One region of the Lysinibacillus sp. F12 genome, then DNA from elsewhere that is predicted to be linked to it. Evidence: riboswitches for the same ligand, from Rfam matches in the RefSeq annotation. Region 1 holds a riboswitch; each other region holds the start of a gene.
What was found. Region 1 has a riboswitch for thiamine pyrophosphate ahead of AC3CH7_RS17460 (ABC transporter substrate-binding protein). Riboswitches for the same ligand answer to the same signal wherever they lie in the genome.

Region 1 (6,008 bases):
CTGTTGCTTCAAGGCTGTGAATGTGGCAGAATGACGAATTTCTTCTTTGCGGGGGCGCTCAAATGGCACAATCATTTCTTTTTTCACTGTTGCAGGCCGTTTCGATAAAACAATTATACGATCGGCTAAAAAGAGGGCCTCTTCAATACTATGTGTGACGAATAAGATAGATTTTTTATGCTCTTCCCAAATGGATAGGAGCCATGCCTGCATTTCCAGTCTTGTAAATTCATCAAGCGCAGAAAATGGTTCATCTAGACATAAAATAGGTTTATCACTGACAATGGCACGGATAAAAGACACACGTTGTTGCATCCCTCCCGAGAGCTCGTATGGGTAAGCTTGACTAAAGGAAGCAAGCCCCACCTTTTCAAGCCAACCTTTTGCACGTTCAACATTTGGATTTTGCTGTAATTCCTCGACAATTGTTACATTCTCTAAAATAGTACGCCAAGGAAGTAAACAAGGCTGCTGTGGCATATAGCCAATTGCGCCTCTTTTTTGCTGAATCTCCTCTCCATTTAATAAAATCGTCCCTTGATCAACCAAAGAGACCCCACCAATTAATTGAAAAAGGGTACTCTTACCACTGCCAGATGGTCCTACTATGGCCACAAACTCACCATCCTTGACATCAAAGGAAACATGGTCAAGTACATGTAGACTGTCAAAGGATTTAGCGATGTTTTGAATGCTGAGCATGATAACCTCTCCCCTTTACCATTAATTTTTCAAGCAAGCGGATACTACTAAACAACAATAAGCTTAGCAAGACAATCGCAAAAATGGCGACAAACACTCGATCTGTACGGAAGGAAGATTGTGCTAAGGTCATGTATACGCCTATTCCCTTTTTTGCACCAAGCCATTCCGCAATAACTGCTCCCATTACACTATAGGTAGCAGCAATTTTTATGCCCGAGAAAATTGCCGGATAGGCATGTGGCCATTCTAATTTCCAAAACGTTTGGGCCTTCGTTGCTCCAATCATTTCGAAGTAATGCTTTAACTCGGGTGCTGTTTGACGAAAACCGTCCATTGCCGCAATGACAATAGGGAAAAAGCATACTAGACAAATAATGATGAGCTTTGGTAATAAGCCAAAGCCAAACCAAATAATAAGTAACGGCGCCAATACAAGAATGGGTATATTTTGCGACATAATGAGAATCGGATAAAATAACGACCGAATGAAAGTAAAACGATGCAAAACAATCGCCACGGTTAGACCACAGCCAACCCCAATAGCAAGTCCAAGTAAAGCTAATTCCACAGTAGCCAGGGCATGTGGCAGAAACGTTTGATATGATTGAAAGCCTTCCTTTAAGATTATGCTTGGTGCTGGTAGGAGCCAGGAAGGAACATCAGCGATATGCACAACAAGCTCCCATATGAATAAGAGGAAGGCGATAAACATTATCGTCCTTCCCTTTTGTAATGCCCGTTTCATGACTGATATTTCTCCGTTAATGTAGCCATGGTAATCCCATTTGGTTGATATAAAATTTTTACTTGTGTAATGACATTAATGGCTCCTAGCTCGACCATCTTAACATTCATTTTTTCAATGATTTGAAGAAGCGTTGTAAGCTCACCTTCCATTGTTGTTTCAAGGGGATGAACCTCATAGTTCACACCAGATGCATCAATAACCGCAATGGCCGCATCCACATAAGGAATGACATCCTCGTATTTCTCTGTCTTTGGAATGATTTGGACACTGATTAATGAATTTGCCATGTTAATTGGCCTCCTTTTTCGGTAGGAACTCATTCGTAAACGCCTGTTTAGCATCAAATTCGCCCTCTAACACTTTATTACTCGACATCCATTTAGCATAGTTTTCCCACACAGAAAGCTTTTGCTCCCCCCATTGATTAGCGTCATCCTGATACTTATCAGCCAACCACTCTTGACTTTTATGCACTAACTCCTTATCTAAGTCTGGTGCCGCTTCTAGTAAAATATCAGCCGCTTCATTCGGATGCTCGATGGCATATTCATAGCCCTTCGATGCAGCTGCAACAAAAGCTTTGACGCTGTCTGGATTGTTTTGAATCATTTTTTCATTGGTTGCTAAAACAGGTGTATAGTAATCTAACTGATCACTATAGTCCGTTAAATACAGCATATTAATTTTTTCCCCACGAAGCTCTGCCTCAATACCTGTCCATGCATAATAAATCCAAGCAAAGTCGATGTCCTTTTTCATCATCGTAAAGAAATCTAAATCTCCCGCATTGACAATGTCTAATTTATTAATATCAGCGTTTTCTTTTTGCATTAATGATTGTAATACCGCTTGTTCGAGAGGTGCTCCCCAGCCCCCATATGTTTTTCCTTCAAAGTCCTTTGGAGAGGTAATACCCTTTGACGCTACAGAAGCAAATCCAGATGTATTATGCTGGATGATGGCCGCTATCGAAACAAGTGGCACATCCTGAACACGAGCCTGTGTAATGCCCTCCTGATAACTCACGCCAAATTCTGCCTTACCAGAAGCTACGAGCTGATCGGCTCCTGCCTCTCCTGGCATTATAATATCAACATCTAAGCCTACTTCTTCAAAATAACCGAGCTTTTTCGCAACATACAATCCTGTATGATTCGTATTCGGTGTCCAATCGAGTACCACTGATACCTTTTTCTTTGTATCAGCAGACTGCTTGTCCTCCTTGTCGCTACAGCCTACTAACGTCAATAGAGTAGCTAATAGGATAAATAACCATTTTTTCATGCTAGGTCCTCCCAGTTTGTAATATGAAAGTGTTCATGAATGAATGTTGTCACCAGAAGAAAGCGTATTATACGGTTGGTAAGATATTGCTTAGAAAATAAAAAAACGCCTAGGATTCCTCCCAGACGTATTGCAATCAATCTCCAAAACATTTGCTTTTTTGAATAGATGTTCCCTACGCTGGTACGAGCCAAATCAGGTTCAAAGGGTCAGTGTCTATCGGACACAATCTCAGCTAGCCATAACTAGCCCCCCTACATTCTTTCGCTATGAACTTTTCGATGTTTATTATACCCATAGTTGATCTTAAATGACAAGATGCTAATTTTGGATAGTTGTGCCACTATAAACAAATAGCCCAGCTCTACTTATAGAGACTGGGCATGATGTTAGCTTGTTTTTTGTTCTTTTTTGGCCGTTAAAACATGTGAGATGGCTCCATCTGTTGCAATGTCCACTTTAAATGAACCATTAGAATGGCGATCAGCGCGCGTCAATGCATGGACATCGATAACCTCTTGTATGCCTTTTTCAGTTTCAATCACAACCTGCTCATCGTCTGTTGCTTGAATAACAGCGACAATTCGATGAGGATTTGCTTTTAATTCTGTAAGGACTTTAAGTCCACGCTTGGCACGACTTGCTATTTCTACCTCTGCGACATTCATTTTCTTTACAGCCCCTCGTTGTGTCACAATAACGACATATTGTGTTTCGTCTGGCTGTAGGACATTGACCCCGACTAAAGCTTCTCCATCTTTTAGCGTAATACCTTTAACACCGCCCGTTTTCACTCCAGTAACTGGTAGTTCTTCAATAGGGAAACGAATGGCATAGGCCGTATCAGTTGTTAAGAGCAGTTCCGCATCATCAGTTATAAACGATGCATAAATCATTGCATCGCCCGCTTTAACATTCATTGTTTTAATTGGCTTCGAATAACGCGTCACAGCATAATCTGCTAATGGCGAACGTTTAATTTGGCCATCTTTCGTAGCAGTTAAAATATACATATTTGGCTGTTCAAATGTTTCAAAGCCATAGACTGCAATAATCGACTCATCTTCACTTGTTGGCACAATACTTGAAATATGCTGTCCAAGGTCCTTCCAGCGAATATCAGGTAATTCATGAACAGGCTGATAAATATAATTCCCTCTATTTGTAAATAACAATAGATGATGTTGTGTATTTAAGTTTGCTTCATACAATAAGTAATCGGAATCTTTCATCGCAAAATCTTGACCGTTGGAGGCGGCATGGGATCGTGTAGATGTACGTTTAATATAGCCATCTTTCGTGACAGTCACTACAACCTCTTCACTTGGAACAAGGACATCTAATGTAATTTTAATTTCTTCTATTTCTTGTTCAATTTTCGAGCGACGTGGCTCTGTGAAACGTTTTTTAATATCTAGCAATTCTTGTTTAATGACGCGTACAAGTTTGGCCTCGCTTTGTAAAATTCCTTCTAGCTTGGCAATCAATTTGTTTAAGTCATCCTGTTCTTGACGGAGTTCTGTAATATCGGTATTCGTTAAACGATATAATTGCAGGCTCACAATCGCCTCTGCCTGTACCTCAGTAAAATCGAACTTCGCCTGTAAATTGAGCTTGGCGTCCTTCTTATCGTTAGATGAACGAATCGTAGCAATAACCTCGTCTAGAATAGATAGGGCTTTAATTAAGCCATCCACGATATGGGAGCGATCCTTTGCCTTTTGTAAATCATATATAGAACGATTTGTGACCACTTCTTTTTGGTGAGTAATATAGGAATCCAGCAATAATGGTAATGTCATCATCGTTGGACGACGATTATGAATGGCAATCATATTAAAATTGTAAGCTACTTGTAAATCTGTTGTTTTAAATAGGTACTGTAGAATCCCCTGTCCAGGAACATCCTTTTTCAGCTCGATAACGACACGTAACCCTGTACGATCTGATTCATCACGAATTTCAGCAATCCCTTCAAGGCGTTTATCTACACGTTGCTCATCAATTTTTTTCACAAGATTCGCTTTATTCACATCGTATGGTAATTCGGTAACGACAATTTGCTCTTTTCCGCCCTTGATAGGTTCGACCACAGCTTGTGCACGGACAATAATTTTACCGCGCCCTGTTTCATATGCCTTTTTAATGCCGTCTACACCTTGAATAATTCCGCCTGTAGGGAAATCAGGACCCTTGATAACTGTCATCAATTCATCCACTGTCACAGTAGGCTTGTCTAAGCGCATCAAAACAGCATCCAGCACTTCATCTAATGCATGCGGTGGAATATCTGTTGCATAACCCGCAGATATCCCTGTAGAGCCGTTTACTAATAAATTAGGGAAACGAGCTGGTAAAACAGTTGGTTCCATATCCTGGTCATCGAAGTTTGGCACGAATTCAACCGTTTTCTTCCCAATATCTCGTAACATTTCACCAGCAATTGCAGAAAGTCTTGCCTCCGTATAACGCATGGCTGCTGGTGGATCTCCATCAACCGAACCGTTATTCCCATGCATTTCTATAAGCATATGGCGAGCTTTCCAATCCTGACTCATACGAACCATCGCCTCATAGACTGAGCTATCTCCGTGCGGATGGTAATTACCGATTACATTTCCGACTGTCTTAGCCGATTTACGAAACGGTTTCTCATGTGTATTACCTTCCGTAAACATTGCATATAAAATACGACGCTGTACTGGTTTAAGACCGTCACGTGCATCTGGCAACGCGCGGTCTTGAATAATATATTTACTATAGCGACCAAAACGGTCACCCATTACTTCTTCTAAAGGTAAATCTTGAAACTTTTCTGTACTACTCATGCTTGGCCCTCCTCTTGTTGGATGAATTCATTTTCTAAAATGTTAGCATCATCCTCCATACCGAAGTCTACATTGGCTTCGATCCATTTACGACGTGGCTCTACTTTATCGCCCATTAACGTCGTGACACGTCTCTCTGCACGTGCACCATCCTCGATAGTGACACGAATTAATGTCCGTGTGTCAGGGTTCATTGTTGTATCCCATAGCTGGTCAGCATTCATCTCTCCAAGACCTTTATAGCGCTGTAATATGTAACCCTTTCCAACTTGTTTGATGGCCTTTTGTAAATCGTTTTCTGTCCAAGCATATTCAATCACTTCTTTTTTGCCAGTTCCTTTCGAAACCTTATAAAGTGGTGGTAACGCAATAAAGACTTTTCCAGCCTCGATGAGCGGACGCATATAACGATAGAAAAACGTTAGTAGCAATACTTGAATATG
Region 2 (6,008 bases), on a different contig from region 1:
CCAAAAGCCTGCTGTTTTTAATGTGTAGTTTTTTTGCCTTGCTAAATCTTCCGTGCCATTGTTAAAAAAGTTATTTTCCATTGAGGGTGAACCTTGCATAACAACTTCATTGTTTGTCATTGAACTCCCTCCTTAGTATTCCCCGTATAAATACATCATTTTAGGTGCATTGTAATCTGTCATAATTTTCATTAGCATTTTTTCCTCTGCTGAAGGACCGAACATGGAGCCAATTTTCATCCCAACATATGATTGCCATCCGCCCATATCATAAGCATATTCAAATAATACAGCATCTTCTAGTCCAAAATCGGCGCGTAAGGCTGCAATGGCAGCTTCTTCGTCGCCAATTTCATCGACTAAACCAGCTTCAAGTGCTTTTGTACCACCAAGAATACGGCCATCCGCCACTTTCTTCACATCGGCTTCTGACATATTACGTCCTTGTTCAACGATATCCACAAATTCTTCATATGTTTCATTGATCATATCCTGCATCATTGCACGTTCCTCTGGTGTCACATCACGCATTGGACTTAGCATATCCTTATGCTCACCAGATTTAAACGTTTCGAATTTGACACCGACTTTTTCAGCCAATGCTTGATAATTAATAGATTGCATGATAACACCAATTGAGCCTGTTATTGTATCACGATGTGCAAATATTTTGTCTGCTGGAGCTGAAATATAATAACCACCAGATGCTGCCATTGAATCCATTGATACATAAATTGGAATTTGTCTTTCTTCTTTAATTTTTAACAGCTTTTTATAAATTTCAGCAGATTCTTTTACCCCTCCACCAGGAGAGTTAACACTTAAAACAATTCCTTCAATCGTATCATCGTACAAAATACTATCCAATTGTTCTAGGAAAAATTGATGATCATATGCAACAGGCTGCCATAGTGAACTTGAGCCAATATCTTGGATCGTGCCATCCACCTTTAAATAGGCAATCCTTTTATCAAAATTATCCCCTTCGATTACATTTTCATATACATCTAAGTTATTTCCTGCCATTAAACTATCAAAATTACCTAGGAAATCTGCTTTAAATAGCGCAAAAATGGTATTAATCCCCAATGAAAACAGTAAAAGAACACCTGCTACTATTAATGCAACCCACCTTTTAACATTCATCTCTTTCCGCCTCCTTATGACGTAATACGTATGACTTGCTCATTAGTTTCATTTTTTTGCAATAATATGCAATTAGTTTTATTCTATTTATTTCCTCATAATACCTTACCTAAAATTACAAAAAAAATCAAAGTTCATTTCTTTGATGAACTCTGATTTTCGACATTATTTCCTAGGAAATGATTATTGTATACATTTTTTTATTTCTTGTTGCCTTAATTCGACACGTCTAATTTTACCAGATGCAGTTTTGGGTAACTCTGTAACAAATTCAATAGCACGTGGATATTTATAAGGTGCTGTTAATGATTTCACATGATTTTGAAGGGTTTGAATAAGCCCTTGATCACCATTAACACCATACTGCAGGATAATAAATGCTTTAACGATGTTCCCGCGAACTCTATCAGGGCTTGCAATGACAGCAACCTCTTTCACAGTCGGATGCTTCATCAACGCATCCTCCACTTCAAAGGGTCCAATTGTGTAACCTGAGGAAATAATGACATCATCCCCGCGTCCTTCAAACCAAAAGTAGCCGTCCGCATCTTTATAAGCTCGATCCCCTGTTATATACCAATCACCACGAAATTGTAAATTTGTACGTTCTGGATCATTTAAATATCTTTTAAAGAGTGCAGGTGTTTCTCGATGAACGGCAATATCACCTACTTCTCCTATAGCTACTGGCTCACCAAAATCGTCTATAATTTCAACGGTGTTGCCAGGGGTAGGCTTCCCCATCGAACCAACTCTTGCCTCCATACCTACCATAGTCCCTACCAGTAAGGTATTTTCTGTTTGACCATAACCATCTCGCACCTGTAGATGAAAAGTATCCGCGAATTTTTTTATAACTTCACTGTTCAAGGGCTCACCTGCTGAAACAGCTTGTCGAATTGAACTGATATCATACTCCTGTAAATTGTCAAGTGCTGCCATAAAACGATATTCAGTCGGTGTACAACATAAGATATTCATTTTAAATTTTTCAAGCAATGTTAAATAGGTTGCCGCATCAAACTTTCCTTTATAGACAAAAGCAGTGGCACCACTGCCTAAAATGGCGAGAAACGGGCTCCAAATCCATTTTTGCCATCCTGGTGCTGCGGTTGCCCATACAATATCATTTTCTTGTACTCCTAGCCAATGAGGAGCTGTTGTCCGTAAATGTGCATAGCCCCAGCTATGCGTATGCACTGCAGCTTTCGGATTTCCTGTTGTGCCACTTGTATAAGCTAAAAATGCATGGTCTGTACTTTTTGTTGGTGTAGAACTTATGTAAGTTGTTGGTTGCTTTCGCATTATATCTAACAATGGCTGCCATGGCTCATGAGCATTTCCAATAACAAATAGCTGCACCTCTTGTAAATTTTCTACTTGATCAAATTGCTGAATGTAAGGCTCAAAGGCCACAATTGCTTTAGCATCGGCATGATGAATACGATACTCAATATCTTTTGTTCTTAGCATTTCAGAGCTTGGAATGATTGTTAAACCCGCTTTTAATGCAGCAATATAGACAATGTATGCTTCTACTGAGCGTGGTACCATCACTAAAATGACATCACCTTTAGTTAATCCATTTTTTGTAAAGACATGTGCCGCCTGATTCGCTCTTTCAAGTAAATGTGCGTAGGTGATAAATTGTACATCAGAATGCTCTTCATAAATTATCAATGCATTTTTAGTTGAATCCTTAGCATATTTTTCAAATTCATCAGTTATGTTATACCATTCTGGTGCTACTAATTCTTGTCTTTTCATGGCAAATGCCCCCTTTTGATAAGACACATTATACTCCTTTCTTAGAATTTTCAATGGTTTACACTTGATTTGAGTAAAGTCATGACAACTATCATACTTACCTATATGGCATCAGTCACGTTTTGTTGATAGGAAAACTTGCTATTGAATACATATGAAAAGTATGGTACATTTTGGTCAACTAAAAGCAAGATTGCAGGGGGACTCATAAAGAGTTGAGAAGGTAAAACCTGACCCTTTGAACCTGTTAGTTAATACTGACGTAGGGAGCAATGAACATCTTTTTTTCAGATGAAAGGCTCTTTTTCGTGCATTTTTACACAAAAGAGCCTTTTTTGCGTGCTTACGTCCACCCATGAAGGAGGACTAAAATGATTTTTCAAACGATTCGTCAACAACAACCGCTTATACACTGTATAACTAATTATGTTGTGGCTAATTTCCAAGCAAATGGCTTATTGGCATTAGGTGCCTCTCCTGTCATGGCTGATGACAGCCATGAGGTAGAAGAAATGGTCGCCATTGCAGAAGCTCTTTTAATCAATATTGGTACACTGAATGATCGAACAAAGGAAGCGATGCTGTTAGCAGGAAAAAAGGCAAATACCCTTAGTATTCCTGTTATATTAGATCCAGTTGGCGCAGGTGCCACAGTTTATCGCAAGGAAACCGTACACCTATTACTTACAGACATACAATTTGCGGTCATACGCTGTAACAAGGGAGAACTTGCGGCATTAGTGAATGTGGAATGGCAACAAAAAGGTGTTGATAGTGGTGATGGATTTATTGACATAGAAACAGAAGCAACATTATTGGCTCAACGCTACAACTGTATAGTCATTGTTACAGGCGAACATGATTTTATGACAGACGGTGTGCAGAGCCAATGGATAACTGGTGGAAATTCACAAATGACAGAAGTCACTGGTACAGGCTGTTTACTTAGTGCTATATGTGGAGCCGCCTACTGTTCAGGAGAAGATCCATACAGTCAATTAGTGGAAACCCTCACTTACTACAAAAAAGCAGCTGAGCTAGCATCAGCCTTTACAGAGGATATCGGGGATATTCAAATTGCTTTGCTAAATGCCCTTCATCGTCTTTCAAAGGAGGGTGAGGCTTCATGCATATTGTAACGACAATTGCAGGCTCAGATAGTGGTGGTGGCGCTGGTATTCAGGCTGATTTAAAAACATTCCAGGAATTAGGGGTTTTCGGTACCTCAGTTATTACAGCTTTAACTGCTCAAAACACACGAGGTGTAACAGGGGTTTTCCCAATTGAAGTTGATTTTGTTGAAAAACAATTTCATGCATTACTAGAAGATTTTTCGATTGCTGCGATTAAAACGGGGATGCTTTATTCCTCGGATATTATTCAGACAATCGCACACATTTTACAGGATTTAAAAATCCCACTAATTGTTGATCCAGTTATGATTGCAAAAGGTGGAGAAAACTTATTGCAGCAAGAGGCTATTGAAGCCATGCGCATTTCTTTACTACCACTTGCTACAATTGTGACACCAAATATACCAGAAGCAGAGGCACTTACTGGAAGAAAAATAAATCAATTCTCTGATATGGAGAAGGTCGCTCAATGCTTTTTCCAACTAGGTGTTCACTGTGTCATCATTAAAGGTGGGCATCTCCCCAATTCGTTATATGCGATTGATTATGTATTTATAAAAAATGACAAATATTTTTCCATGCAGTCTCCTCGTATTCCAACGAAAAACACACATGGTACAGGTTGTACATTTTCAGCAGCTCTCACTGCTTTTATTGCTCAAGGTTTGACAATTGAAAAAGCTGTTATTGAAGCTAAAAAATTTATACAATTAGCTATTATGCATGATTTAGCCATTGGTAATGGTCATGGCCCTACAAATCATTTTGCTTATCGGCTGCATAATGGTGCCTGCGAGGTGAAGTTAGTTGAAACGTGAGGATTTACAGCTTTATTTTATTATGGGTACAAGCAATGTTTCCCATCAAGAGCCGTTAGTTGTTCTCGAAAAAGCGCTGAGGGCTGGCATAACCATGTTTCAATTACGTGAAAAAGGTCCTTACGCATTAACAGGACTAGCTTATGAGCAATTTGCCCGCCAGTGTCAACAATTATGTCAACATTACCATGTGCCGTTTATTGTTAACGATGACGTGGATCTAGCAGTACGACTTGGTGCTGATGGTGTCCATATTGGACAAGATGATGAACAGATTGCCATTGCACGGAAAAAAATGGCGAACCGGATTCTTGGCGTTTCCGTACATTCGCAGGAGGAACTACAAATAGCTATTGATCATCATGCTGATTATGTAGGTATCGGCCCTATTTTTGCCACAACATCTAAAAGTGATGCACAGCCACCATGTGGCACCAATTTTTTACAGAAGGCTTCCAAATTACAGCCTAACTTACCTATCGTGGCTATAGGTGGTATAAATGGGATAAATGCTGATATTGTTTTTCAAGCTGGTGCTGATGGAGTTGCTGTTATCTCTGCTCTCTGTGAAAGTGAGGATATTGAACAAACAGTATCCATATTTAAGTCTTTAAATCGCATAAAAAGATGATCTTTAAACAAACTAAAACCAGTGCCTTTTACGGTCACTGGTTTTAAGTTTATAAATGCTTATTTAGCATTTATTGGTTGTTGTTTGGCATACCCTTTAATTGAGATTCTGCCATTTGTACAAGACGTTTAGTGATTTCACCACCAACGGAACCGTTAGCACGAGCTGAAGCGTCAGCCCCTAATTGAACACCAAATTCTTGTGCAATTTCGTATTTCATTTGATCAAGTGCTTGTTGTACACCAGGTACTGCAAGCTGGTTTGAACTGCGGTTGTTGTTTGAAGCCATGTTTCTCACCTCCTTGTGAATATAGAATGTGCGTTATTAGATTTTTAATACAAAAAAAATAAAGGTAAATTGTACCTCTATTGGCATCTGCCGAACTATACAAAAAAAACCGTCTCAAATAGGCTATTTGAGACGGTTTTTGAACTTTTGATTTATAAAAGATCAGCAAACTTATCTTGCTGTTGCTCTTCTTCTTTCTTAGGGAAAATATAGACCTCACGATT
Region 3 (6,008 bases), on a different contig from region 1:
AGACAATCGCAAAAATGGCGACAAACACTCGATCTGTACGGAAGGAAGATTGTGCTAAGGTCATGTATACGCCTATTCCCTTTTTTGCACCAAGCCATTCCGCAATAACTGCTCCCATTACACTATAGGTAGCAGCAATTTTTATGCCCGAGAAAATTGCCGGATAGGCATGTGGCCATTCTAATTTCCAAAACGTTTGGGCCTTCGTTGCTCCAATCATTTCGAAGTAATGCTTTAACTCGGGTGCTGTTTGACGAAAACCGTCCATTGCCGCAATGACAATAGGGAAAAAGCATACTAGACAAATAATGATGAGCTTTGGTAATAAGCCAAAGCCAAACCAAATAATAAGTAACGGCGCCAATACAAGAATGGGTATATTTTGCGACATAATGAGAATCGGATAAAATAACGACCGAATGAAAGTAAAACGATGCAAAACAATCGCCACGGTTAGACCACAGCCAACCCCAATAGCAAGTCCAAGTAAAGCTAATTCCACAGTAGCCAGGGCATGTGGCAGAAACGTTTGATATGATTGAAAGCCTTCCTTTAAGATTATGCTTGGTGCTGGTAGGAGCCAGGAAGGAACATCAGCGATATGCACAACAAGCTCCCATATGAATAAGAGGAAGGCGATAAACATTATCGTCCTTCCCTTTTGTAATGCCCGTTTCATGACTGATATTTCTCCGTTAATGTAGCCATGGTAATCCCATTTGGTTGATATAAAATTTTTACTTGTGTAATGACATTAATGGCTCCTAGCTCGACCATCTTAACATTCATTTTTTCAATGATTTGAAGAAGCGTTGTAAGCTCACCTTCCATTGTTGTTTCAAGGGGATGAACCTCATAGTTCACACCAGATGCATCAATAACCGCAATGGCCGCATCCACATAAGGAATGACATCCTCGTATTTCTCTGTCTTTGGAATGATTTGGACACTGATTAATGAATTTGCCATGTTAATTGGCCTCCTTTTTCGGTAGGAACTCATTCGTAAACGCCTGTTTAGCATCAAATTCGCCCTCTAACACTTTATTACTCGACATCCATTTAGCATAGTTTTCCCACACAGAAAGCTTTTGCTCCCCCCATTGATTAGCGTCATCCTGATACTTATCAGCCAACCACTCTTGACTTTTATGCACTAACTCCTTATCTAAGTCTGGTGCCGCTTCTAGTAAAATATCAGCCGCTTCATTCGGATGCTCGATGGCATATTCATAGCCCTTCGATGCAGCTGCAACAAAAGCTTTGACGCTGTCTGGATTGTTTTGAATCATTTTTTCATTGGTTGCTAAAACAGGTGTATAGTAATCTAACTGATCACTATAGTCCGTTAAATACAGCATATTAATTTTTTCCCCACGAAGCTCTGCCTCAATACCTGTCCATGCATAATAAATCCAAGCAAAGTCGATGTCCTTTTTCATCATCGTAAAGAAATCTAAATCTCCCGCATTGACAATGTCTAATTTATTAATATCAGCGTTTTCTTTTTGCATTAATGATTGTAATACCGCTTGTTCGAGAGGTGCTCCCCAGCCCCCATATGTTTTTCCTTCAAAGTCCTTTGGAGAGGTAATACCCTTTGACGCTACAGAAGCAAATCCAGATGTATTATGCTGGATGATGGCCGCTATCGAAACAAGTGGCACATCCTGAACACGAGCCTGTGTAATGCCCTCCTGATAACTCACGCCAAATTCTGCCTTACCAGAAGCTACGAGCTGATCGGCTCCTGCCTCTCCTGGCATTATAATATCAACATCTAAGCCTACTTCTTCAAAATAACCGAGCTTTTTCGCAACATACAATCCTGTATGATTCGTATTCGGTGTCCAATCGAGTACCACTGATACCTTTTTCTTTGTATCAGCAGACTGCTTGTCCTCCTTGTCGCTACAGCCTACTAACGTCAATAGAGTAGCTAATAGGATAAATAACCATTTTTTCATGCTAGGTCCTCCCAGTTTGTAATATGAAAGTGTTCATGAATGAATGTTGTCACCAGAAGAAAGCGTATTATACGGTTGGTAAGATATTGCTTAGAAAATAAAAAAACGCCTAGGATTCCTCCCAGACGTATTGCAATCAATCTCCAAAACATTTGCTTTTTTGAATAGATGTTCCCTACGCTGGTACGAGCCAAATCAGGTTCAAAGGGTCAGTGTCTATCGGACACAATCTCAGCTAGCCATAACTAGCCCCCCTACATTCTTTCGCTATGAACTTTTCGATGTTTATTATACCCATAGTTGATCTTAAATGACAAGATGCTAATTTTGGATAGTTGTGCCACTATAAACAAATAGCCCAGCTCTACTTATAGAGACTGGGCATGATGTTAGCTTGTTTTTTGTTCTTTTTTGGCCGTTAAAACATGTGAGATGGCTCCATCTGTTGCAATGTCCACTTTAAATGAACCATTAGAATGGCGATCAGCGCGCGTCAATGCATGGACATCGATAACCTCTTGTATGCCTTTTTCAGTTTCAATCACAACCTGCTCATCGTCTGTTGCTTGAATAACAGCGACAATTCGATGAGGATTTGCTTTTAATTCTGTAAGGACTTTAAGTCCACGCTTGGCACGACTTGCTATTTCTACCTCTGCGACATTCATTTTCTTTACAGCCCCTCGTTGTGTCACAATAACGACATATTGTGTTTCGTCTGGCTGTAGGACATTGACCCCGACTAAAGCTTCTCCATCTTTTAGCGTAATACCTTTAACACCGCCCGTTTTCACTCCAGTAACTGGTAGTTCTTCAATAGGGAAACGAATGGCATAGGCCGTATCAGTTGTTAAGAGCAGTTCCGCATCATCAGTTATAAACGATGCATAAATCATTGCATCGCCCGCTTTAACATTCATTGTTTTAATTGGCTTCGAATAACGCGTCACAGCATAATCTGCTAATGGCGAACGTTTAATTTGGCCATCTTTCGTAGCAGTTAAAATATACATATTTGGCTGTTCAAATGTTTCAAAGCCATAGACTGCAATAATCGACTCATCTTCACTTGTTGGCACAATACTTGAAATATGCTGTCCAAGGTCCTTCCAGCGAATATCAGGTAATTCATGAACAGGCTGATAAATATAATTCCCTCTATTTGTAAATAACAATAGATGATGTTGTGTATTTAAGTTTGCTTCATACAATAAGTAATCGGAATCTTTCATCGCAAAATCTTGACCGTTGGAGGCGGCATGGGATCGTGTAGATGTACGTTTAATATAGCCATCTTTCGTGACAGTCACTACAACCTCTTCACTTGGAACAAGGACATCTAATGTAATTTTAATTTCTTCTATTTCTTGTTCAATTTTCGAGCGACGTGGCTCTGTGAAACGTTTTTTAATATCTAGCAATTCTTGTTTAATGACGCGTACAAGTTTGGCCTCGCTTTGTAAAATTCCTTCTAGCTTGGCAATCAATTTGTTTAAGTCATCCTGTTCTTGACGGAGTTCTGTAATATCGGTATTCGTTAAACGATATAATTGCAGGCTCACAATCGCCTCTGCCTGTACCTCAGTAAAATCGAACTTCGCCTGTAAATTGAGCTTGGCGTCCTTCTTATCGTTAGATGAACGAATCGTAGCAATAACCTCGTCTAGAATAGATAGGGCTTTAATTAAGCCATCCACGATATGGGAGCGATCCTTTGCCTTTTGTAAATCATATATAGAACGATTTGTGACCACTTCTTTTTGGTGAGTAATATAGGAATCCAGCAATAATGGTAATGTCATCATCGTTGGACGACGATTATGAATGGCAATCATATTAAAATTGTAAGCTACTTGTAAATCTGTTGTTTTAAATAGGTACTGTAGAATCCCCTGTCCAGGAACATCCTTTTTCAGCTCGATAACGACACGTAACCCTGTACGATCTGATTCATCACGAATTTCAGCAATCCCTTCAAGGCGTTTATCTACACGTTGCTCATCAATTTTTTTCACAAGATTCGCTTTATTCACATCGTATGGTAATTCGGTAACGACAATTTGCTCTTTTCCGCCCTTGATAGGTTCGACCACAGCTTGTGCACGGACAATAATTTTACCGCGCCCTGTTTCATATGCCTTTTTAATGCCGTCTACACCTTGAATAATTCCGCCTGTAGGGAAATCAGGACCCTTGATAACTGTCATCAATTCATCCACTGTCACAGTAGGCTTGTCTAAGCGCATCAAAACAGCATCCAGCACTTCATCTAATGCATGCGGTGGAATATCTGTTGCATAACCCGCAGATATCCCTGTAGAGCCGTTTACTAATAAATTAGGGAAACGAGCTGGTAAAACAGTTGGTTCCATATCCTGGTCATCGAAGTTTGGCACGAATTCAACCGTTTTCTTCCCAATATCTCGTAACATTTCACCAGCAATTGCAGAAAGTCTTGCCTCCGTATAACGCATGGCTGCTGGTGGATCTCCATCAACCGAACCGTTATTCCCATGCATTTCTATAAGCATATGGCGAGCTTTCCAATCCTGACTCATACGAACCATCGCCTCATAGACTGAGCTATCTCCGTGCGGATGGTAATTACCGATTACATTTCCGACTGTCTTAGCCGATTTACGAAACGGTTTCTCATGTGTATTACCTTCCGTAAACATTGCATATAAAATACGACGCTGTACTGGTTTAAGACCGTCACGTGCATCTGGCAACGCGCGGTCTTGAATAATATATTTACTATAGCGACCAAAACGGTCACCCATTACTTCTTCTAAAGGTAAATCTTGAAACTTTTCTGTACTACTCATGCTTGGCCCTCCTCTTGTTGGATGAATTCATTTTCTAAAATGTTAGCATCATCCTCCATACCGAAGTCTACATTGGCTTCGATCCATTTACGACGTGGCTCTACTTTATCGCCCATTAACGTCGTGACACGTCTCTCTGCACGTGCACCATCCTCGATAGTGACACGAATTAATGTCCGTGTGTCAGGGTTCATTGTTGTATCCCATAGCTGGTCAGCATTCATCTCTCCAAGACCTTTATAGCGCTGTAATATGTAACCCTTTCCAACTTGTTTGATGGCCTTTTGTAAATCGTTTTCTGTCCAAGCATATTCAATCACTTCTTTTTTGCCAGTTCCTTTCGAAACCTTATAAAGTGGTGGTAACGCAATAAAGACTTTTCCAGCCTCGATGAGCGGACGCATATAACGATAGAAAAACGTTAGTAGCAATACTTGAATATGCGCACCATCCGTATCAGCATCGGTCATAATGACTACCTTATTGTAGGCTGAATCCTCCACAGCAAAATCTGTACCTACACCTGCACCGATCGCATGAATAATCGTTGAAATTTCTTCGTTTTTCATAATATCTTGTAGCTTGGCTTTTTCTGTGTTAATAACTTTCCCACGCAGTGGTAATATCGCCTGGAATGTTCGATCACGACCTTGTTTTGCAGAACCACCCGCTGAATCACCCTCGACTAAATATAATTCATTTTTCGCCGCATTACGTGACTGTGCAGGCGTTAATTTCCCAGACAGAATCGTACTACCCTTTTTGTTTTTCTTACCATTTCGTGCATCCTCACGGGCTTTACGAGCCGCCTCACGCACTTGCTGCGCACGAATCGCTTTACGCACAAGAGACGCTGACAATTCAGCATTTTCCTCTAGCACATATAAAATTTGCTCAGACACCACACTATCTACCGCTGAACGAGCCTCACTCGTACCAAGCTTGCCCTTTGTTTGTCCTTCAAATTGTAATAAGTGCTCTGGAATACGAACAGATACGATAGCCGCTAAGCCCTCTCGAATATCCGTTCCTTCTAAGTTTTTGTCCTTGTCCTTTAATAAGCCAATTTTTCTTGCGTATTCATTAAAGACACGCGTCAAGGCTGCTTTTGCACCGGTTTCATGTGTACCGCCATCTCGTGTACGTACATTATTGACAAACGATAAAATCGTTTCAGAATAACCATCATTATATTGGAAGGCAAACTCTACTTC
Region 4 (6,008 bases), on a different contig from region 1:
CTCAAAATGCCGATTATGTTGGCTATTCAACGCCAAATATTGCTGCGATGGACTTAATGGACCCAGAAGTAGTTTCAGATGAACGCTACTACCCATCTGAGGACCAACGTGATACCTTAGAGGTATACAAAAACTTAGGTCCAGATTACTTAGGAAAATATAATGAACTGTTTTTAGAATTTAAAATGAGTATTCGATAATTTATAAAAGCGAATTGGTCTACAAACCAATTCGCCTTTTTTATTTAAGCATTCATTTGTATCGCTATATTTAGAAAGCAATTCTACTAGTAACCAGTTGTCGATCATACAATCCCCCTTCGTCTAGGTATCATCAATTTTTTCAAGATGCCAGCAATCTTTAGTTTTTCTTTATCCATAAAAAGACCTTGAATCTACGTCGTACGACACCTGCGCATTATAACTTCATCTTTAACTTTCATCTACACGGTTATAGGTAATGGCAAACGAAATTATTTATTTTCACTAGTTTTTTACTCTCCCTATTTCAAGTCTCTAGAAAAAGCAATTCTCTTCCTCACTCCACACCCCGAATTTTTATGAGATAAAAGCTTTTCTGGAAAATCATTCTACATATCGAACCAGTTACAGCAATCTCAACTATTAGCCAGCCATAATTCTTTATGATAGACTGTACTATATTTGATTACAAAAAGGGGGGCTTGTCGATGACCCAGCAGAAGTCCAATAAGGCGGCTTTGTATATTTTAATGTTTAACATGTTTATCGCAATGGGGAGTATTGGAATTATTATTCCTGTAATGCCTGAATATTTAAGAATATTTGGAGCAGCAGGACAAGTTCTAGGCATGCTTATTGCAACGTTCGCCTTAGCACAATTCGTATTTTCTCCAATTGCTGGGAATCTTTCGGACCAGTATGGGCGGAAAAATTTAATTATTTTCGGTCTTATACTAACAGGACTTGCACAAATCGGTTTTGGCCTTTCTACAGATGTATGGATGCTCTTTTTAGCACGTTTTTTAGGTGGCCTTGGCTCTGCATTTGTAGCACCTCCTATTATGGCTTTTGTAGCAGACGTGACAACTTATGAAGAACGCGGAAAAGGAATGAGTTTGTTAGGAGCTGCTATGTCTTTCGGCTTTATGATTGGCCCTGGAATTGGTGGTTTCCTTGCAAAGGTTAGCTTACATTTTCCATTTTTCATGGCGGGAGCTGCCGCCATTTTAGCGGCTATTTTATCTTACTTTTTATTACCATCTACAAAGCCAAATACTGCGCAAAATAGACAAAAGCAAGATAATCTGGTAAAACAGATGGCTCGCTCTGTACATATGCCTTATTTTGTTATGTTAATTATTATGATGGTATTCTCATTTGGGATTGCTAACTTCCAAACGACCTTATCACTATTTGTGACAGAGAAATTTAATTACTCACCTGGCGATATTGCCATCATTTTAGTTGTTGGTGGTGCGTTTGGGGTAATTGTACAAATGTTTATTATTACGCCACTCTTTAAACGGTTTGGTGAAATGAAAGTAGTTTTGGTCAATTTATTTATTGCGGCCGTTGCTATTTTCTTAATATTATTTGTTTCTGGTTTTGCACTAATATTAGTTGTTGCAACCATCTTCTCTACGGCGACAACGTTGATTCGTCCAGCTGTTAATACTCTCATATCAAAACTTGCAGAAAAAGAGCAAGGATTCGCAGCCGGCTTGAATAATGCCTATATGAGTCTAGGAAATATGATTGGACCCGCTTTGGCTGGTTTTTTATTTGACTGGAATATGAACAGTCCTTATATTTTTGGTGCCATTATCTTATTAGCTTGCTTCTTCCTTGCCCTGATTTGGACATTGAAAAAGGCGCCTCAGCTTATGCATCCAGATTCACATTAATAGGTAACTCTTATTGACTATTTATTGAAATATGTTACACTTCTAAAAAATAGAAAAATACTTACCACTAGGGGAGTCTTCTAAAGGCTGAGACGTATATGGTTATATACGGACCCTTCGAACCTGATCTAGTTCATACTAGCGGAGGGAAGTGGCGCTTCTTGCTATTTTCAGTGTATAAGCAAGGCCGCTTCCTGTCGTTTGAAGGAAGCGGCTTTTTTCATTTTCCTAGTGGCTAAAATGAAAAGGAGTACACCTAACATGTCTATTAGAAAATTAACAATTATGGCTTTATTAGTAGCGATTGCTATTGCAGGTTCTACTTTTATCTCCATTCCAACTGGGATTGCTCGTGCTTATCCGGTGCAGCACGCTATTAACGTAATAGGAGCCATTATACTTGGACCCGTATCTACAGTTGTAGTTGCCTTTGTTACGGCCATTATTCGAATCCTTACAGGGACAGGCTCTCTTTTAGCCATTCCTGGTAGTATTATTGGTGCATTATGCGCAGGGCTTGCCTATAAATATAACGGTAAAATTTGGTTTGCTGGTTTGGGTGAAGTGATTGGCACTGGTCTTCTAGCATCACTTGTAGCAGTGCCCTATGCAAAGGTACTAATGGAAACTTCCGTAGCAGCCTTGTTTTTTATGCCTGCCTTTTTAATATCAAGTACAATTGGAGCAATTTTAGGCATTTTAGTAGCTAGCAGTTTGCGAAAAACGGTGCTAGTAAGATATTTTAATCCTACTCTCTTTATTAAATAGTGTCGTGGAAGGATTTCTTTTTCCATGAATGTACAAAAAGCAGTGCGAAATTCGCACTGCTTTCATCTAAACTAAATTATTGGCGTTTTTTCATACCCTTTAATAGTTGTGCTACATTCGTGTCTTCTGCTTGTACAGGGAGATCCTCTACCAGTTGCTCCTTTTTCTTCGACTTCGTTAGGAAATTCCAGCCAAAGCGCCTTATTGTTATATCAATAAAGAATAAGAGCATACCTGCAAGGAGAAGCCATGTGGCAATGTTTTGACGATCCGCCCCTTGCTTTGTAAAGTCACGGAACACTTCTTGTGGTTCTTTTAAAACAGCACCACCTGTTTGTTCGGTTATTTCTTCTATTAATTTATCATTAACAGGAAGAAGTTCATATTCAGCGCTGTAAGGAACACTTAATCCCGCCTGATAAATCGTTTCCTTTTCATCAGCGATACGGAAGAAGATTAACCCCGGCTCAGCTTGTACCACAGCTCGCACCTGAGAGGCTGATATAGTTTCAAGCTGTGTGTCTAGCTCTTCACCCGCTTCATTAACAGCCACAATATCTAAAAATGCTGCTTCATTTGTAGGGTCTGTAATCATAAAGGATCCATCTGATTCTACTCTTACATCGTAGGCAACGTCATTATAACTTGGGAGCATTTGCGAAATAAGCGTTTGCCAAAATGTGCCCCAGTCCTGCCATCTTGCCCAGTCTCCTGACCACTTTCCTGTTGAATCAGAAGTAAATGCGAATGTTTTGCCAAGACCGTATTGCCATTGTGCTAATACTGGATCTTCCTTTTCGCTTTCAGCCACGACGGTAGCACCCTGCTTTGCGGTTGTTCCAATATAAGCATTCATTTGTGGAACGCCATTGGCAAATAGCGTATTCCATCCCCCTGCATTATACAGTACAGGATAGAATGGATTATCTTCAATGTACGTACGGGAAATCATGGCCGTTTCACGAGATAAAATGGACGGAATAGTTTGCTCATCGATAACATTGTAGAAACGTCCACTCCCCATCTCACTCAGAGCTTCCAATAAGTTTGCATCCGCGTCTTGACCAATAGCTACTGTCGATAAGGTTATTCCGTTATCTTTTCCTTGTTCAATTAAATCGTCATAATTTCCTGGCTGCGATTGTCCATCCGTTAAAAGAATAATATGCTTACGTTGCAGTTTCATATCTGCTAGGTTTTCATATGCTTTTGCAAGTGAACCATAGATTTCTGTTCCGCCTCCTGGTGTAACGGATAAAATGGTATCCACTGCCTCTTCTTTATTATTCAAAGGTCCAGTCTCTATAATTTCCCAAGGACGATCATCAAATGCTATAAATCCTAATGTATCTTCATCACGTAGCATTTCAACTGATCGTGCAGCCGCTTCCTTTGCAAGCTCTAGCTTGGATCCTGACATACTGCCAGAACGGTCTAGTACAATGACAAGTCCTAGTGAAGGTAATTGTTCTTTCCCCTTTATCTCCATTTCAACAGGTAATAAAGTTTCAATTGGTGTTTTAAAATAACCACCTAAACCAAAGCTATTTTCTCCACCCACCATTGCAAAACCAACACCAAAGTTTTTGACTGCTTGCTCTATCACACTCATTTTTGCCTCACCGACTAAATGTCCCGGTACATTATCAAAAATAATGGCATTATATTGCAAATAACTGGAGAGTTCATTTGGCAAGCTTTCAGGTGATTTTACATCATAGCCTATTGATTGCTGACCAAGTGCCGCCGCTATTGGTGAAGCTGTTTCATAGCCATTCACAATGAGTAAATGTGGTTCGCTTTGTACCATTGTGACACTTGTTAATTTATTGTTTTCAAATATTGCGTCCTGTCCTACTTGAACAACGGCTTCATATTTCACCAGCCCTTCACCAGTCGCTGCATGTTTATAGGTAAACATATTCGTTCCTTCGGCTAGCTCGACTCCCTCACGATGAATCAGTTCATCATTTTCATATAATAATAGCTCGCCTTGTCCAGCTGTTGTTGCATGCACTTCTGTTACCAGTTGTTGTTGCTCACCTACATAGGCAACTTGTGGGGACACAAAGCTTTTTAATGAAACATCATTCACAACAGGCTGACTGAAGGGCACAACATCCACACTAATATTGGAGCCTTTAAACTTCGTGGCGAAATCTAAAGCACTTCCCTTTGTCTCATTGCCATCTGTTAATAGCACAAGGCGTGTTGCTTTTTTCGGATCTATAATACCTGTGGCAAGTTGCAGGCTTTGTTCTATATTCGTTTGATCAGTAGCCTTTATTTCCGTAAACTTTGGTACTTCCTTTAATGTTTTAGTCATAATGGCTTCTGTTTGTAATGTTGATGAGAATGAATACAGCCCTGCAAGCTGTTCATCTTTTTTCGATTGTAAACTATCCTGTATAAACTGTACCATCTCATCTTCAGTCCCATTCATGGAAGCTGAGCGGTCAACTAGATACACGATTTGTTCTTCTTTTATAGGTAATAAAAGATACGGCCCTGCCAATGCGAAAACTAAACAGCCTACCGCTAGCATGCGAATCATAAGTACGAAAGCATGACTCTTTTTTAGTCGCTGTCGTTCTCGCCAATAGGTCCAACCAAAATAGATGAGTAATGGAAGTAATAGCAACAATATGAATGGCATATCAATTCGTAAATCCACGACGTCGTTGCACCTCCCACTCTAAAACAAGTAAAACTAAAATAATAAGAATTAGCCAAGGGACAAAAGAAGCCTTCGAAATCTCAGCCTTTCCGTTATCAGAAATATCCCCTAATGTATAGCTTGTTCCTTGCTCAATAACACGTTCTTGCGCCTGCAATTGTACAATAAAATGTTTTTCTTCATTATTAGAACGCACAAAATAGATGCCAGGTTTTGTTGGCGCAGTTAGCATACCATCCGTAACCAATGATAGAAATTCATCTTCTTGTGAATATACGCTCCAGTCTTCCTGCGCTAAAGCTACTGCTCTTTGTTCATTTGGTGTGAAAATACCGAGTGAACCAATGGATTCTGATAACTGCTGTTCAGTACTCCATAAGAATAACGGGAATGATGGGTGTAGTGGCCAATCCGTATCTGCAATATCTGCTAAGACGACGATATCCCCTTTAGGAGAGCGCTGTATAAACGGCTTTACTCCAACAGTAGCGATAGTTTCATAATTTGTAAATCCAGGATACAAGGCGCTAACATAAACATCTTTGAGCTCACTAAAAGCAAATAAAGCATCACTTTTAGTACTTACTATGCCACTTACCTCTACTTTTTCAGCATCATCACGGCCAAATAACACAAGAGGTTTGACCATCTTTTCCAGCAATTCAGCTTGATTAGTGA

Region 2: it holds a riboswitch for thiamine pyrophosphate, as region 1 does, so the genes downstream of both, thiM (hydroxyethylthiazole kinase) here and AC3CH7_RS17460 (ABC transporter substrate-binding protein) in region 1, are expected to answer to the same signal.
Region 3: it holds a riboswitch for thiamine pyrophosphate, as region 1 does, so the genes downstream of both, AC3CH7_RS08370 (ABC transporter substrate-binding protein) here and AC3CH7_RS17460 (ABC transporter substrate-binding protein) in region 1, are expected to answer to the same signal.
Region 4: it holds a riboswitch for thiamine pyrophosphate, as region 1 does, so the genes downstream of both, thiW (energy coupling factor transporter S component ThiW) here and AC3CH7_RS17460 (ABC transporter substrate-binding protein) in region 1, are expected to answer to the same signal.

Annotation. Positions count from the first base shown of each region.
Region 1 covers NZ_JBYMLP010000003.1:709,551-715,558, forward strand. The annotation lists gene AC3CH7_RS17445 (ABC transporter ATP-binding protein) at 1-702, opposite strand, end outside; gene AC3CH7_RS17450 (ABC transporter permease) at 677-1,450, opposite strand; gene AC3CH7_RS17455 (thiamine-binding protein) at 1,447-1,740, opposite strand; gene AC3CH7_RS17460 (ABC transporter substrate-binding protein) at 1,742-2,737, opposite strand; TPP riboswitch at 2,893-3,003, opposite strand; gene parC (DNA topoisomerase IV subunit A) at 3,127-5,565, opposite strand; gene parE (DNA topoisomerase IV subunit B) at 5,562-6,008, opposite strand, start outside.
Region 2 covers NZ_JBYMLP010000002.1:1,232,474-1,238,481, forward strand. The annotation lists gene AC3CH7_RS13160 (RDD family protein) at 1-120, opposite strand, end outside; gene sppA (signal peptide peptidase SppA) at 133-1,146, opposite strand; gene mbcS (acyl-CoA synthetase MbcS) at 1,330-2,913, opposite strand; TPP riboswitch at 3,101-3,199, shown strand; gene thiM (hydroxyethylthiazole kinase) at 3,285-4,052, shown strand; gene thiD (bifunctional hydroxymethylpyrimidine kinase/phosphomethylpyrimidine kinase) at 4,040-4,864, shown strand; gene thiE (thiamine phosphate synthase) at 4,854-5,495, shown strand; gene AC3CH7_RS13190 (alpha/beta-type small acid-soluble spore protein) at 5,566-5,784, opposite strand; gene thiI (tRNA uracil 4-sulfurtransferase ThiI) at 5,937-6,008, opposite strand, start outside.
Region 3 covers NZ_JBYMLP010000002.1:274,382-280,389, forward strand. The annotation lists gene AC3CH7_RS08360 (ABC transporter permease) at 1-679, opposite strand, end outside; gene AC3CH7_RS08365 (thiamine-binding protein) at 676-969, opposite strand; gene AC3CH7_RS08370 (ABC transporter substrate-binding protein) at 971-1,966, opposite strand; TPP riboswitch at 2,122-2,232, opposite strand; gene parC (DNA topoisomerase IV subunit A) at 2,356-4,794, opposite strand; gene parE (DNA topoisomerase IV subunit B) at 4,791-6,008, opposite strand, start outside.
Region 4 covers NZ_JBYMLP010000001.1:1,213,298-1,219,305, forward strand. The annotation lists gene AC3CH7_RS06125 (ABC transporter substrate-binding protein) at 1-200, shown strand, start outside; gene AC3CH7_RS06130 (MFS transporter) at 689-1,885, shown strand; TPP riboswitch at 1,945-2,052, shown strand; gene thiW (energy coupling factor transporter S component ThiW) at 2,147-2,653, shown strand; gene AC3CH7_RS06140 (VWA domain-containing protein) at 2,730-5,327, opposite strand; gene AC3CH7_RS06145 (vWA domain-containing protein) at 5,311-6,008, opposite strand, start outside.